Regions from separate parts of the Terrabacter sp. RAF57 genome, predicted to be linked through region 1. Evidence: predicted binding sites of a transcription regulator. Region 1 holds the regulator's gene; each other region holds the start of a gene.

Region 1 (4,499 bases):
GCAGCGCGTCGGTGTCCACGTCGTAGCGCATCCCCTGCTCCCTTCCGAGGACAGCCACGCTAGGCAAGGCGCCCGAGGACTCGAGCCCGTCATCCACAGGGGTCGGGAACGGCAGCTGCGGGCACAGCAGGACGCCGCACCCCGGTCAGGGATGCGGCGTCCGGGGCAGGAACGGCGGGGTCGAAGCGCCGCTACCGCCAGCCGCTGAAGGTGGAGCCAACGCGGCGGATCGGAAGGGCCGGGACGGGCGCAGCCGGACACACGGCATACGTCCTCGGCCGGCCCAGGAGGCCCCGGGTCAGCGACCCGGGACGACGAGCTGCTGGCCGGCGTGGACCGAGCTGGTGCTGAGCGCGTTGGCGATCTGCAACTCGACGACACCCTCGGCCGTGGTGAGCTCAGGCAGCTCGCGGGCGGCGATGCCCGACAGGGTCTGGCCGGACCGGACCGTGATCGTGCGCGGCTCGCCCGTGGCCGACGCGAGCTGACCGGCGAGTCCGACGCCGAGGAGGGAGACGACGCCCGCGACGAGGAGCGTCACGACGAGGCGACCGAAACGCGTCAGGCGCATCGGCGGCCTCGCGGCACGCGCCGCACGAGCGGCCTCCGGCCCGGTGGGGACGAGGACGAGACGGGGCCGACCGGTCGGCTGCGACCGCGCGGGCTCCTCGGTGTGCGGCTGACGAACGGCCTCGAGGACGATGGCGCTCATGGTGACCTCCCCTTGCTCCTGATCTGGCGAACACGTGTTCGATAGAACGTCTGTACGAGTTGTAGCACGTATGTTCGATGAAGTCGAGACACGCATCGAACAGGTGTTTGGCAACTGTGTTCGAACTGCGTAGTCTTTCCTCACACCACAGACCTCACCAGCCACCACTGACACTGGCCCCACACCCAGCGTCACGACGCGGACTGACGAGCCGACGAAGGGGACACCATGGGCGTGACCGAGCTTCCCGATCGCGAGACCGGCGACGGTCTCACCGTCCGCCAGCGGCGGGTGCTCGAGGTCATCCGCAACTCCGTCGACCGGCGCGGCTACCCGCCGAGCATGCGCGAGATCGGCGACGCCGTCGGCCTCGCCAGCCCTTCGAGCGTCTCCCACCAGCTCAACGCCCTCGTCGCCAAGGGCTACCTGCGACGCGACCCGAACCGGCCGCGGGCCCTCGAGGTCGTCTCTCCCGACGCGAAGGCCGAGGAGCTCGGCTACCGCGGAGGCGACCCGACCGTGCCACGTCCACGGGGCGACCACTACGACACCGAGACCGACTCGGGCGACGCGCGCCCCGAGGCCTCCTATGTCCCGGTGCTCGGCCAGATCGCCGCCGGCGTGCCGATCACGGCCGAGGAGGTCGTCGAGGACGTCTTCCCGCTGCCCAAGCAGCTCGTGGGCGAGGGCGATCTCTTCCTACTCAAGGTCACCGGCGACTCGATGGTCGAGGCCGCCATCTGCGACGGCGACTGGGTCGTCGTGCGCCAGCAGCAGCACGCCGAGAACGGCGACGTCGTGGCCGCGATGCTCGACAACGAGGCGACGGTCAAGACGTTCAAGCGCACCGACGGGCACGTGTGGCTCATGCCGCACAACCCTGACTTCTCGCCCATCGACGGCGACCACGCGACGATCCTCGGCAAGGTCACGGCGGTCCTGCGCCGGCTCTGACGACGCGCCGCTCCCCCACCCGACGACGGATGCCGTCGGCGCCCCTCGCGCCGGCGGCATCGTCGCGTCCGGGAGGCGTATCGGACGCGACGGCGCGAGACTCTGACTCGTGAGTCCTGCGAAGGAGACCGCCATGGCACCCGGCCGCACCCGCGACGTCGTCTTCACCTACCGCTACCTGCGCGGCGCAATGATCGCCCTGCTCCTCATGCTGCTCCTCTCGGTGGGCTACCAGTGGTGGTGGGAGACCGACCACTCGTGCTGGCTCGGCTCGATCAGCGCGTACTACTACACGCCGGCGCGGACCGTCTTCGTCGGCTCGCTGTGCGCGCTCGGGGCCAGCCTCATCGCCTACAAGGGGCACTCGCCCGAGGAGGACGTGCTGCTCAACTTCTCGGGCTTCATGGCCTTCGTCGTCGCCATGGTCCCGACGGTGCCGGACGGGCGGTGCGGGCCGAACGCGTACACCCAGACCCCGGCCGAGATCGCCGCGGCCGTGCGCAACAACATCTGGTCTCTCGTCGTCGTCGCCGTCCTCGCGGCCCTCGTGGCCGCCTGGCTCAAGCGCGGCGCGATGACGCGCGCCCCGTCCGACCGGCCTACGGTGCGCTCGATGGTCGTCTCGGCCGTCTGCGGTCTGGTGCTGCTCGCGGAGCTCACCCTCTTCCTCGTGCTGCGCGACCGGTTCATCGCGCTGAGCCACGGCATCGCCGCGGGCACCATGGTGGCCGGGGTGATCGCCGTCATGGTCTTCAGCGCCCTGCGCGCCGAGGAGCGCCACCAAGGCACCACCGGTGGCACCGGCGCGAGCGGAACGCTCTACAAGCGCATCTACATCGCGATCGCGGTCGCCCTGGCCTTCGCCCTGGGGGCGACGGTGCTGACGGCCCTGACGGTGCGCGGCTTCGACCACCTGATCCTCATCGCCGAGGTCATCATCATCGTGCTCTTCGCCGCCTACTGGGGCGTGCAGACCAAGGAGCTGTGGGACCTGCGCGAGGCCGATGGCGCCGAGGCGCGTTCGGCTCGGTCCGTGGCCGAATAGCCTTCAGGACAGCGGCGGTTCGTCACCGAGAGCACCGAGCCACCACGTGCCGGCGTCGCCGTGCTCGACCGCCTCCTCCGGCGTCAGGGTCGCGGTGACCCGGAGCCACGACTCGGCGCGCCCGAGCCGCCCGAGCCGCAGCGCGGACGGCAGGGCCGAGCGCAGTGCAGCGACCGGGACGACGTCGCCCCAGACCTCGAGCGCGGCGTCCGCCACCCGCCTCAGCCGAGGGTCGTCCGGGGTGGCGCCGAAGCGGTGGAGCAGCACGTTGAGCGGGACGAAGAGCGCGGACAGCGGGTGGGCGAGCACGGCGTCACCGAAGTCGAAGAAGCGCATCCCGTGCGCCGTCGCGAAGACGTTGCTGGCGTGGAGGTCGTTGTGCACGAGGCTCTCCCGCAGGCCGAGACTCCCCACGTCGTCGGCCCACGCCGTGACCGCCGGCAGCAGCGCACGCAACCGGTGCGCGACGTCGTCGGCCATGCGGCGCGGGTCGTCCGGGGCCAGGGCCGTCAGGGACGCGACCCTCGCCTCGACGTAGGCCGCCGACTCGGCCGGAGGCAGGGCCGTGATGCCCGCGCCGAGGAGGTCCGCCTCGTGGCCGACGAGCTCGCGCTGGAGGTGCATCGCCTCGGCGGCGACCCGGCACCAGGCGTCGACGTCGTCGTCCGCGACCGTCAGGGCGAAGACCGGTCCTTGGTCGGGCACGAGGTGCAGGCCGCGCTCGACGTCGGCCGCGACGACCGGGACGACCCGGTGCGGCGACAGGCGGTCGAGCACGACGAGCAGGGCCGCTTCGAACGACTGGTGCGCGCAGTTCTGCTTGGCCCAGTAGGTGGCGCCGTCGGATGTGACACCGCGCCACACCGTCGACCAGGGGCGTTGGTGCACCGCGTCGAGCGACACGAGGTCGATGCCGAGACCGCCCAGGACTCCACCGACCCACTCGCGCAGCTCGGCCTCGAACGCGCCGGACGTCCAGCGGACGGACGAGCCGTCCCCGGACTCCGGGAGGGCGGCATACCAAGGCAGTTCAGTGCCCGAGGGCATCGCGCAGCTCCGTCAGCGTCGGGCCGAGAGGCGCGTGGAGGCGCAGCGTCGCCTCGGCGTCGCCGCGCGTCGCCGACCGCGTGACGATCGCGACGGGCACGTCGCGCTGGTGCGCGCGACGGACGAAGCGGTAGCCGCTCATGACCGACAGCGACGACCCGAGCACGAGGACGGCGCCGGCACCCTCGACGAGCGAGAAGCACTGCTCCACGAGCGCCTTGGGCACCGACTCACCGAAGAAGACGACGTCGGGCTTGACGGTGTCGTGGCCGCAGACGAGGCAGCGCGGGGCGTGGAAGGACTCGACGAGCGCGTCGGCGAGCACGACGTCACCGTCGGGCCGCACCTGCTCACCCCACTGCGAGCCCACCACGTGCGCCGCCTCCTCGAAGCGGTCCATGAAGCCGGGGTTGGCCTCGGTCATCCTCTCGTGCAGACCGATTCGCGAGGTGTACTCGCCGCACGTGAGACAGACAGCACGGTCGAGGGACCCGTGCAGCTCGATGACGTCCGTCGCCCCCGCAGCCTGGTGCAGGCCGTCGACGTTCTGGGTGATGATCGGCCCGACGTAGCCCGCACGTTGCAGGTCGGTGACGACGCGGTGCCCCTCGTTGGGGGCGGCGGCGTTGAAGCGCTGCCAGCCGATGTAGCTGCGGGCCCAGTAACGCCGACGGGCCTCGCTCGACCCCGCGAACTCGCCGTACGTCATCGGCTCGACCCGACGGGTCCCGTCGGGCCCGC
Region 2 (4,499 bases), 220 kb from region 1:
TGTTGGCGACGTGGCTGTGGAGAGTCAGCGCCTCGACGAACTTCTTGCCGGCCTCGAGCCCGCCCTCGATCTCGAACGAGAGCACGGCCCCCGCGCCGCGCGGCGTGTACTTCTCGGCGAGGGCGTGGAACGGGCTGTCGGGCAAGGACGCCCACACGACCTTCTCAACCTGGTCGTGGCCCTGGAGGTAGGCGGCGACCCGGTGCGCGTTCTCGAGGTGACGCTCGATGCGCAGCGACAGCGTCTCGATGCCCTGGGCGATGAGGAACGCGTTGAAGGGCGAGGCGGCTGGACCGAGGTCTCGCAGCAGCTGCACCCGCGCCTTGAGGATGAACGCGAGGTTGGCGCCGAGGGGGCTGCCCACGCCGAGGTCACGGGCGAACACGAGCCCGTGGTAGCTCTCCTCGGGCGTGTTGTAGTTGGGGAACTTCTCGGGGTCCGCGCCGAAGTCGAAGTTGCCCGAGTCGACGATGACACCCGCGATCGAGGTCCCGTGGCCGCCGAGGTACTTCGTCGCCGAGTGCACGACGATGTCGGCGCCCCATTCGATCGGGCGGATGAGGTAGGGCGTCGCGACGGTGTTGTCGACGACGAGCGGGACGCCGTGCTCGTGCGCGAGGGCCGCGACGGCCTCGATGTCGAGGATCTCGCTCTTGGGGTTGGCGATGGTCTCGCCGAAGAGGAGCTTCGTGTTGGGCCGGATCGCCGCCCGCCACGAGTCGATCGACGTCGGGTCCTCGACGAAGCCGACCTCGATGCCGAACTTCGGCAGCGTGTGCTTGAAGAGGTTGAAGGTGCCGCCGTAGAGGCTGGGGGAGACGACGACGTGGTCTCCGGCCTCGGCGATGTTGAGCACGGCGAGCGTCTCGGCGGCCTGGCCCGAGGCCACGAGGAGGGCGCCGACGCCCCCCTCGAGTGCCGCGATCCGCTGCTCGACGACGTCGGTCGTCGGGTTCATCAGACGGGTGTAGATGTTGCCGAACTCCTTGAGCCCGAAGAGGTTCGCGGCGTGGTCGGTGTCGTTGAAGACGTAGCTCGTCGTCTGGTAGATCGGCAGCGCGCGGGCTCCCGTGGCACTGTCGGGGGCCTGGCCGGCGTGGATCTGCTTGGTCTCGAAGGACCAGTTGGGCTCGGTCATCGGTCGTCCTGCTCTTCCTGGGTCGTGTCGCTGACCGGGTCCCGTGTCACCGGGCCCCCGTGCACCGACGGGTCGGTGCGGGAGAGAGGCTCTCCGCGCTTGCCCGAGCGCCGGGTGGCGTCGACGGGCCAGGTCTTCACCCGGGGCACCCCACCGCGGTTGGAGGGTTGCCGGCCAGCGAGCCGGGGCTTGTCGCTGGCGCTCATGACCTACCGGCGAGTGTACGTATGCGTGTCCGCCAGGTGGGAGGGCGTGTCCTCATCGTGGACGGGCACTTTCCGACGCACGCTCCCGACCGGCCCAGGGCGGGGTCGAACCGGACGGGATGGCTTGCAGGGCAGACGAGTTCGTTGTCCACAGGGGGTGCCCTAACTCTTGAAAGTCGCTCGAACACCTGTTCTGCTTGATGCATCGAAGGATCACCGAGAGGAGGCTCACCGTGCCGTACACGCCGTCACCGGTGGAGTCCTCCGGTGTGCCGGCGGGTGGGCGCTGGACGACTCTGCGGGTCGCGTGGACGGGCGATCGTGGCCGGCTGTCCCGGTCGCTGGGACCGGTGCTGGAGCGCTGGCGCGCGGATGCCGCACTCACCTGCGTTCCCGGTGCTGCGGTGGCCTGCGGGACGGGGCGCGCCGGTGATGCTGCCCGGGTGGTGGCCGGTGAGCGTGCGGCTGCAGCGGTGGCGTTGGAGGGGTTGGCGCGGGCCGGGGAGCGGGTGCTGGCCGAGATCGAGGCGCTCGAGGTCGCCAAGGCGCGCCTCGAGGCCGACCTGCTCGCCGCGTACGGCGCGCTGGCCGGCATCGAGGCCCAACAGGTCGACGCCCTCCCGGCCGGGGCCGCCGCCCGGGTGTCCGCGCGGGTCTCGCCCGAGCGGGTCGTCACCGAGGAGATCGCCCTCGCGACCGGGGTCGGCGCCGGGGAGGTCGCCCGCCGGCTGGCGCTGGCCACCGCACCCCGCCGGCACCGGGTCGTCCTCGGTGCGCTGCGCGCCGGTCGGTTGTCGCTGCACCGGGCGCTGCAGGTCGTCTCCGACACCGCCCAGCTCCCGGACGCGGACGTCACGTCGGTCGCGCAGGCGGTGCTCGCCCCGTCCCGGGACGGGCAGCCCGTCCCGCAACGGACCTTCACCGCCCGCCTGCGACGCGCGGTCGCGTCGGTCGATGCCCGCGGCGCCCAGGAACGGCACGCGCACGCCAGGGCCCGGCGCGGGGTGTTCGGCCGGCTCACCGACGACGGGATGGGCTGGCTCACCGTGACCACCGACGCCGCGAGCGTCGCTGCCGTCATGGACCGCCTCGACACCACCGCCCGGGGGCTGCGCGGCGCGGGCGATGCCCGCAGCCTCGACCAGCTCCGCGCCGACCTCGCCACCGACGCCCTGCTGCACCGACCGGGCCACCCCGGGGCAGCACTCCCTGCCGCGCCCGGACCCGCCGTCGACGTGGCGCCCCGGGAGGCGTCCGGAACCGCGTCCGGAACCGCGTCCAGCACGGCATCCGGAGCCATGCCCGGGACCATCTCGGGTGAGGCGGCGGCGCTGGCGTGGATCGTCGTCCCGTTCGAGGTCGCCACCGGCGAGGCCGACACCGCCTGCGAGCTCCCCGGCCACGGCTGGGTCACCGCCACCCACGCCCGCGAGATCATCACCCGCCCCGGATCCGTCTGGGCCACCCTGCCCGTCGACCTGCCCACCGGCCACGCCCTGTCCAGCCCGACCCACAGCTACCGCCCGACGCGCGCCATGGTCGAGCACGTCCAGGCCGTCGACGGAGTCTGCCGCGGACCCGACTGCCACGTCCCGGCCACCCGCTGCGACCTCGACCACGAGACCCCCTGGCCCACCGGACCCACCAGCGTCGGCAACCTCCACGCCAAACACCGCCTCCACCACAACCTCAAGACCGACGGCATCTGGACCTCCACCCCGACCCCCCACGACGGCCTCACCTGGACCACCCTCACCGGCCGCACCTACACCACCCACCCCAAGAACTGGCGCGCCGGCATCGCCCCGCTGGATCCACCGGATCCACCGGACCCACCGGATCCGAAGAGCCGGCCGAGCATGCTCGGGACGGACGGCGACCCACCACCGTTCTGATGCTGTCGACGGCGCCGTGGCGTGAATCACTAGGACGTCCTACTAAACCGAACTCGCGAGTAGGATGACGATTCGTGAGCACGAATGCCGACTTCGACCTGTTCCGGACCAGCGAGGACCACGAGGCCCTGAGGGAGGCCGTCCGCGCGGTCGCCGAGGACAAGATCGCCCCGTACGCCGCCGTCGTCGACGAGGAGGCGCGCTATCCCCAGGAGGCGCACGACGCCCTCGTCGCCTCCGACTTCTTCGCTCCGCACGTGCCCGAGGAGTACGACGGCGTCGGTGCCGACGCCCTCGCGACGTGCATCGTCATCGAGGAGGTCGCCCGGGTCGACGCCTCCGCGTCCCTCATCCCGGCCGTCAACAAGCTGGGCTCGCTCCCGCTCATCCTCGCCGCCAACGACGACGTCAAGGCCCGTTACCTGCCGCCCCTCGCCAAGGGCGAGACGACCTTCTCCTACGGTCTGTCCGAGCGCGAGGCCGGCTCCGACACCGCGTCGATGAAGTGCCGGGCCCGCCAGGACGGCGACGGCTGGGTGCTGAGCGGCCAGAAGTCGTGGATCACGAACGCCGGTGTGTCGGAGTACTACACGGTGCTTGCCGTCACCGACCCCGACGGACCTCGCGGCGGCAACGTCACGGCCTTCGTCGTCGAGAAGTCCGACCCGGGCTTCACCTTCGGCGCGAAGGAGCGCAAGCTCGGCATCAAGGGCAGCCCCACGCGCGAGCTGATCTTCGACAACGTCCGGATCCCCGGCGACCGCGTCGTCGGTGAGGTCGGCGACGGCCTCAAGATCGCCCTGCGCACGCTCGACCACACGCGCGTCACCATCGGCGCCCAGGCCGTCGGCATCGCCCAGGGCGCCCTCGACCAGGCGGTGGCCTACATCAAGGACCGCAAGCAGTTCGGCACGCGCATCGCCGACTTCCAGGGCATCCAGTTCATGCTTGCCGACATGGCGATGGAGCTCGAGGCCGCCCGCCAGATGGTCTACGTCGCGGCCGCCAAGTCCGAGCGCGGCGACAAGGACCTCACCTTCTTCGGTGCGGCCGCCAAGTGCTACGCCTCGGACGTCGCGATGAAGATCACGACCGACGCCGTGCAGCTGCTCGGCGGGGCGGGCTACACGAGCGACTTCCCGCTCGAGCGGATGATGCGTGACGCGAAGATCACCCAGATCTACGAGGGCACCAACCAGGTCCAGCGCCTGGTCATGGCCCGTCACGTCCTCAAGTAGGCTGGGCGCCGCTCGCGCGGGG
Region 3 (4,499 bases), on a different contig from region 1:
GACCCGCGAGGCCGGCGCTGTCACCCTCGTCGTGGCCGCGTCGGGCATCACGATCGCCGGAGTGGGCGCCGCCTTCTGGGGGCTGGTCGCCGGCGTGCTCGTCCTCGTCGCCCTCCGCCTCGCGCGGACCGGTCCCCGTCAGCGCCGGCACCCCACCACCCCGTGACGGACCACATTTCGCGCGCTCGTCCTCCGAGCGCGCGATGTGACCTTCGGGCGCGCGAGAGTTCACGCGCCCGAAGCCCGTTTCGCGCGCTCAACGCATGAGCGCGCGAAACCGGGAGCCTTGGTGGGGCAGATGCTCGGTTGCGGGGGTCAGCCCTCGACGGCCTCGGGCGAGGCCTTCGTGGACCGTGCCGTCCTCGCGGGGTCGGTCGTGGCCGCCTTCTTTGCGTCGCGGGCGGCCTTCTTCGCCGTGGCAGACGCCTTGGTGGTCTTCTTGGCCGCGACGTAGCGCTCGGGATCCTTGTCCTTCGGGGTGATCCCCTCGGCCCAGCGGACCGCCTCGTAGCGCAGGAACTGGACCGCGATCTCGTGGCGCAGCTCGAGGCTCGCGCGCTGGCGGAAGTCGGCGAGGTCCTGGCGCTCCTCCTCGCCCATGTGGTCGCTGTTGTGGACGTTGGCGTCGACGACCGCCGTCCACCACGCGTCGGACCCGGTGCGGCAGCGCCCGACCTTGCGCACGGACTTGCGGATGTCGTTGTGGTCCTTGACGGCGTCCTCGACCTCCTCGTCGACGGACTCGGCGTCGGCGCCGCCCGTGCCGATGCGCAGCAGCTCCGGGTAGAAGTAGAGCTCCTCGGCCTCGGCGTGCGTCTCGAGGAGGATCTCGAGCCGCTTCCAGACGGCGGCGAGGCCCTCGTGGTCGTCGCGCGGCCACTCCTCGAGCATGGCGAACATCCGTCGCTGCTCGTCGTGCTGGCGGAGGATGACGTCGGTGATGTCCACGGAAGGCCTCTCTGTCGTCCGGCGGGTTCCGGAACCACTGTGCCGCATCCATACCCGATGCCGTCGTGGGCTTGGCCGTTTCGCGTATCAGCGGGGCCCGCTGGTGCCACCGTTGGTTGGTCGGGAGTGTCCGACGCAGTTCATCGACGCAGTTCACCGGCGCAGTTCATCGACGCAGGGATGGGTGGTGGGTCCGCATGACGAGCAACGACCTGGTCGTGGTGCTTCCGGGGATCACCGGCAGCACGCTCGGGGTCCGGGGTGACGACGGCTCACCGGCGAGTGAGAACCTCATCTGGGCTCCGAGCGCCGGCGCCGTCTGGAAGCTGCTGACCGGCGGCCGGTCGATCCTCAAGAAGGTCCTGCCGGAGGGGATCGGTGACGACCACCCGGGCGACGGCGTCGAGCCCGTCGCGCTCATGCCCGACGTCCACGTCCTGCCGGGCATCTGGACGCCGATCCGCGGCTACGACGTGCTCGTCACCGCCCTCGAGAAGCAGGGCTACCAGCGGGGCACCGGCGGCAAGCCGGCGACGCTCATCACGTACGCGTACGACTGGCGCCTCTCCAACCGCTACAACGGCGCTCGCCTGAAGACCGTCGTCGAGCCGGCGCTCGAGCAGCTGCGGTCGCAGGGTGGGGCGTATGCCGACGCGAAGGTCGTCTTCGTCTGCCACTCCATGGGTGGCCTCGTCGCCCGCTGGTACATCGAGAAGTGCGGCGGCGCCGAGGTGACCCGCAAGCTCATCACCCTCGGCACCCCGTGGCGCGGTGCGACCGACGCGCTCACGCAGCTCGTCAACGGTGTCAAGAAGGGCATCGGTCCGTTGTCGATCGACCTCACGGACTTCTCGCGCAGCATGCCCTCGCTCTTCCAGCTGCTGCCGGAGTTCGCCTGCATCGGCAACGCGGGGGGTTACGCGAAGACGACCGAGGTGCCGGTGCCCAACGTCAGCACCGCGATGGTCGCCGACGCGATGGCCTTCCACACCGATCTCCAGGCCGCCGAGTCCGGCCGCCCGGGGAGCCGGACCTCCTCGCACATGATCGTCGGCATCCGGCAGCCGACCGCGACCACGGTCCAGCTGTCGGGTGGCACGGCCACGGCCTACCAGGACTTCGGCACCGACAACGACTTCGGTGACGGAACGGTGCCCCTGACCGGGGCCGTCGGTCTCGGCGAGGCGCTCGACACGAACCTGGCCGTGCGGGTGCCCGACCAGCACACCAACCTCCAGTGCAACCAGCTCGTCCTCGACCAGGTGCAGGAGATCCTCACCGCCAAGCCGGTCCGTCGTCGCGAGATCACCGACACGAACGTGCGTGCCGTCGTGCCCGACCTCGTGACGCAGGGCCAGGCCCTCAAGGTGGCCTTCGACCTCGAGGCGGACGACCCCGGGGCCGACCCGCCGCGCAAGGCCGTGACCGTCACCATCACGAGCGAGGAGGGCACGGTGCTCGCGAGCGTCGAGCCGACCCTGCGGAAGGGCCATGGCGTCGCGACCTTCGACGACCTTCCCCCTGGCACGCACACTGTGACCGTGGGCGGCTCCGGACCCGGCACGACGGTGCGACCCATCACCTCGACGACGCTCGTCTGGCCGAAGCCGACCCGCTGAGGGATCGAGCCCGGCGCCGACCGATTCGCGTGGACGGCTCGCGACGGCTCGTCGACGGCCTGCGGGTCTGGGCGTGTGTGGGCCTGTGGACAGCCGAGGGGCGCTGTCGGTGTTCGAACGTATGATCGAATCATGATCGCAGCGACCAAGGAGCGTCCCGGGGGTGGCGCGCGCCATGAGGGTGTCGCCCACCCCGATCGGCAGCCGGGTCCCGTGGGCGAGCGGAATTCAGCTGTCGCGGAGGTCATGGGGCTGACCGACCTCCCGGGGCTCGCGGCACGACTGGCGTCCATGGCTGCGGAGCTCCGGCTCGTCGCACGCACCACGCCGCTCTGGGCGATGGCCGAGACGGGGCTCGGTGACGCGATCGAGCAGGCTCAGGCGGTTCGCGAGATGGCGCACAACCTGTCGGCCGTGTTGGCCGCCGAGGTGAGCGCGCGAGGACTTCCCGACCGTTCCGGGCTCTCCCGCAACGACTGGGTCGCGGGTCACGCTCCGGGCCTGGCTGCAGGTGCGTCAGCCGCCCTGACCGCCGTGGGCGCGGCCATGAACGAGCCCCGGTGGGGTGCGCTGTCAGGAGGCGTCCGCGACGGCTCGCTCTCGGTCGACAAGGCTGCGGTCATCGTGCGCTTCCGTGACGACGTCATCCGGTTCGCCGATGCAGCCCAGGTCGACAGCGTCGTCGACGCGATGGTCGAGGGTGCGCCGGCGCTCGGCCTCAAGGAGCTGCGGCGACTGGCAGCGCACGGCCGGGCGAGCCTGCGCGCCCCGTCGGTCGTCGAGGACGACGACCAGCGCCTCCGCGCGGCACGCTCGCTGACGAAGATCGGCCGGTGCGCCGGGATGACGGAGTACCTCTGGAGGCTCGACCCCGAGGGGTCGGCGATCGTCGACGCCGCGATCGACGGCTTGGCGCGGCCGCGCCCTGATCTGGACTGGAGTCGTTGGCTCGAACAGCCTGGCAGCGGCGCGTCTGCCGCCGGCGACAGCGACGGCGACGGCGACGGCGACGGCGACGGCGACGGCGACGGCGCGAGAGTCCAGCGCGGGTCCGTCGATCCCCGGTCGGCGGCGACGCGCCGTGCCGACGCCCTGCTCGAGCTGATCGGACGCGCGGTCGCGGCGCCCCAAGGCGTCACCCGAACGCCGAGGACGAAGCTCGTGGTCACGATGTCGCTGGAGGCGTTGCTCGACCGGCTGCGGGGTGCCGGGCTGGCCGACAACGACGAGGTTCTGTCCGCAAGCACGGTGCGCCGAGTGGCCTGCGAGGCGGAGGTCATCCCGGTGGTGCTCGGTGGTCGGTCCGAGGCGCTCGACATCGGCCGCGAGGACCGCTACTTCACGCCCTCCCAGCGGTTGGCGCTGGCCCAGAGGGACCACGGCTGCAGCTACCCGGGCTGCACCGTCCCGCCGCAGTGGTGCGAGGCGCACCACGTCGTGCACTGGCTGCACGGTGGTGCGACCGACCTCTCCAACGGCGCCCTCCTCTGCGGGCGGCACCACACGATCGTCCACCAGCTCGGACTGAGCGCGGTCGTCACGCCGGACGAGGCCATCTGGCACCCACCTCGCCAGCATCGACGACCCTGACGCGTCGCGGGCCGGGGCGCGTGCACGGGATGGTCCCGGGTCCATTCCGGTAGCGATGATCCCTGCTCGGCGGGACCAGGTGGCGAGCGAAAGGCGGGGGCGATGTCCAGGTGCGGCCGGCCTCCGGCGCACGGCCGCTCTCAGACCCCGCGATGTCGTGCGCCGCCACGCGCGGGGTGCCGCCGGTCGGGCCCTGGACCATCCCGCTCCGTTGATCCCCGCTCCGTTGATCCCCGCTCCGTTGATCCCCGCTCCGTTGATCCCCGCTCCGTTGATCCCCGCTCCGTTGATCCCCGCTCCGTTGATCCCCGCTCCGTTGATCCCCGCTCCGTTGATCCCCGC

Evidence for each region. Region 1 encodes LexA, which represses DNA repair genes until DNA is damaged. Its sites were predicted from a motif close to TCGAACANNTGTTCGA; they were not measured.
Region 2: a site for LexA is predicted at 1,525-1,540, ahead of AB4Y83_RS08660 (HNH endonuclease signature motif containing protein). Genes of this name have one in related genera too.
Region 3: a site for LexA is predicted at 2,681-2,696, ahead of AB4Y83_RS01690 (DUF222 domain-containing protein). Genes of this name have one in related genera too.

The regions. Positions count from the first base shown of each region.
Region 1 is NZ_JBFRDT010000004.1:97,011-101,509, forward strand. Features, by position in the region: gene AB4Y83_RS07600 (hypothetical protein) at 1-31, opposite strand, end outside; gene AB4Y83_RS07605 (LysM peptidoglycan-binding domain-containing protein) at 299-712, opposite strand; gene lexA (transcriptional repressor LexA) at 941-1,666, shown strand; gene AB4Y83_RS07615 (hypothetical protein) at 1,776-2,711, shown strand; gene AB4Y83_RS07620 (phosphotransferase) at 2,715-3,758, opposite strand; gene AB4Y83_RS07625 (Sir2 family NAD-dependent protein deacetylase) at 3,742-4,499, opposite strand, start outside.
Region 2 is NZ_JBFRDT010000004.1:317,625-322,123, reverse strand. Features, by position in the region: gene AB4Y83_RS08665 (bifunctional o-acetylhomoserine/o-acetylserine sulfhydrylase) at 1-1,138, opposite strand, end outside; SAM riboswitch class IV at 1,229-1,348, opposite strand; gene AB4Y83_RS08660 (HNH endonuclease signature motif containing protein) at 1,578-3,239, shown strand; gene AB4Y83_RS08655 (acyl-CoA dehydrogenase family protein) at 3,314-4,477, shown strand.
Region 3 is NZ_JBFRDT010000001.1:350,260-354,758, forward strand. Features, by position in the region: gene AB4Y83_RS01675 (benzoate/H(+) symporter BenE family transporter) at 1-166, shown strand, start outside; gene AB4Y83_RS01680 (hemerythrin domain-containing protein) at 316-948, opposite strand; gene AB4Y83_RS01685 (esterase/lipase family protein) at 1,146-2,567, shown strand; gene AB4Y83_RS01690 (DUF222 domain-containing protein) at 2,700-4,157, shown strand.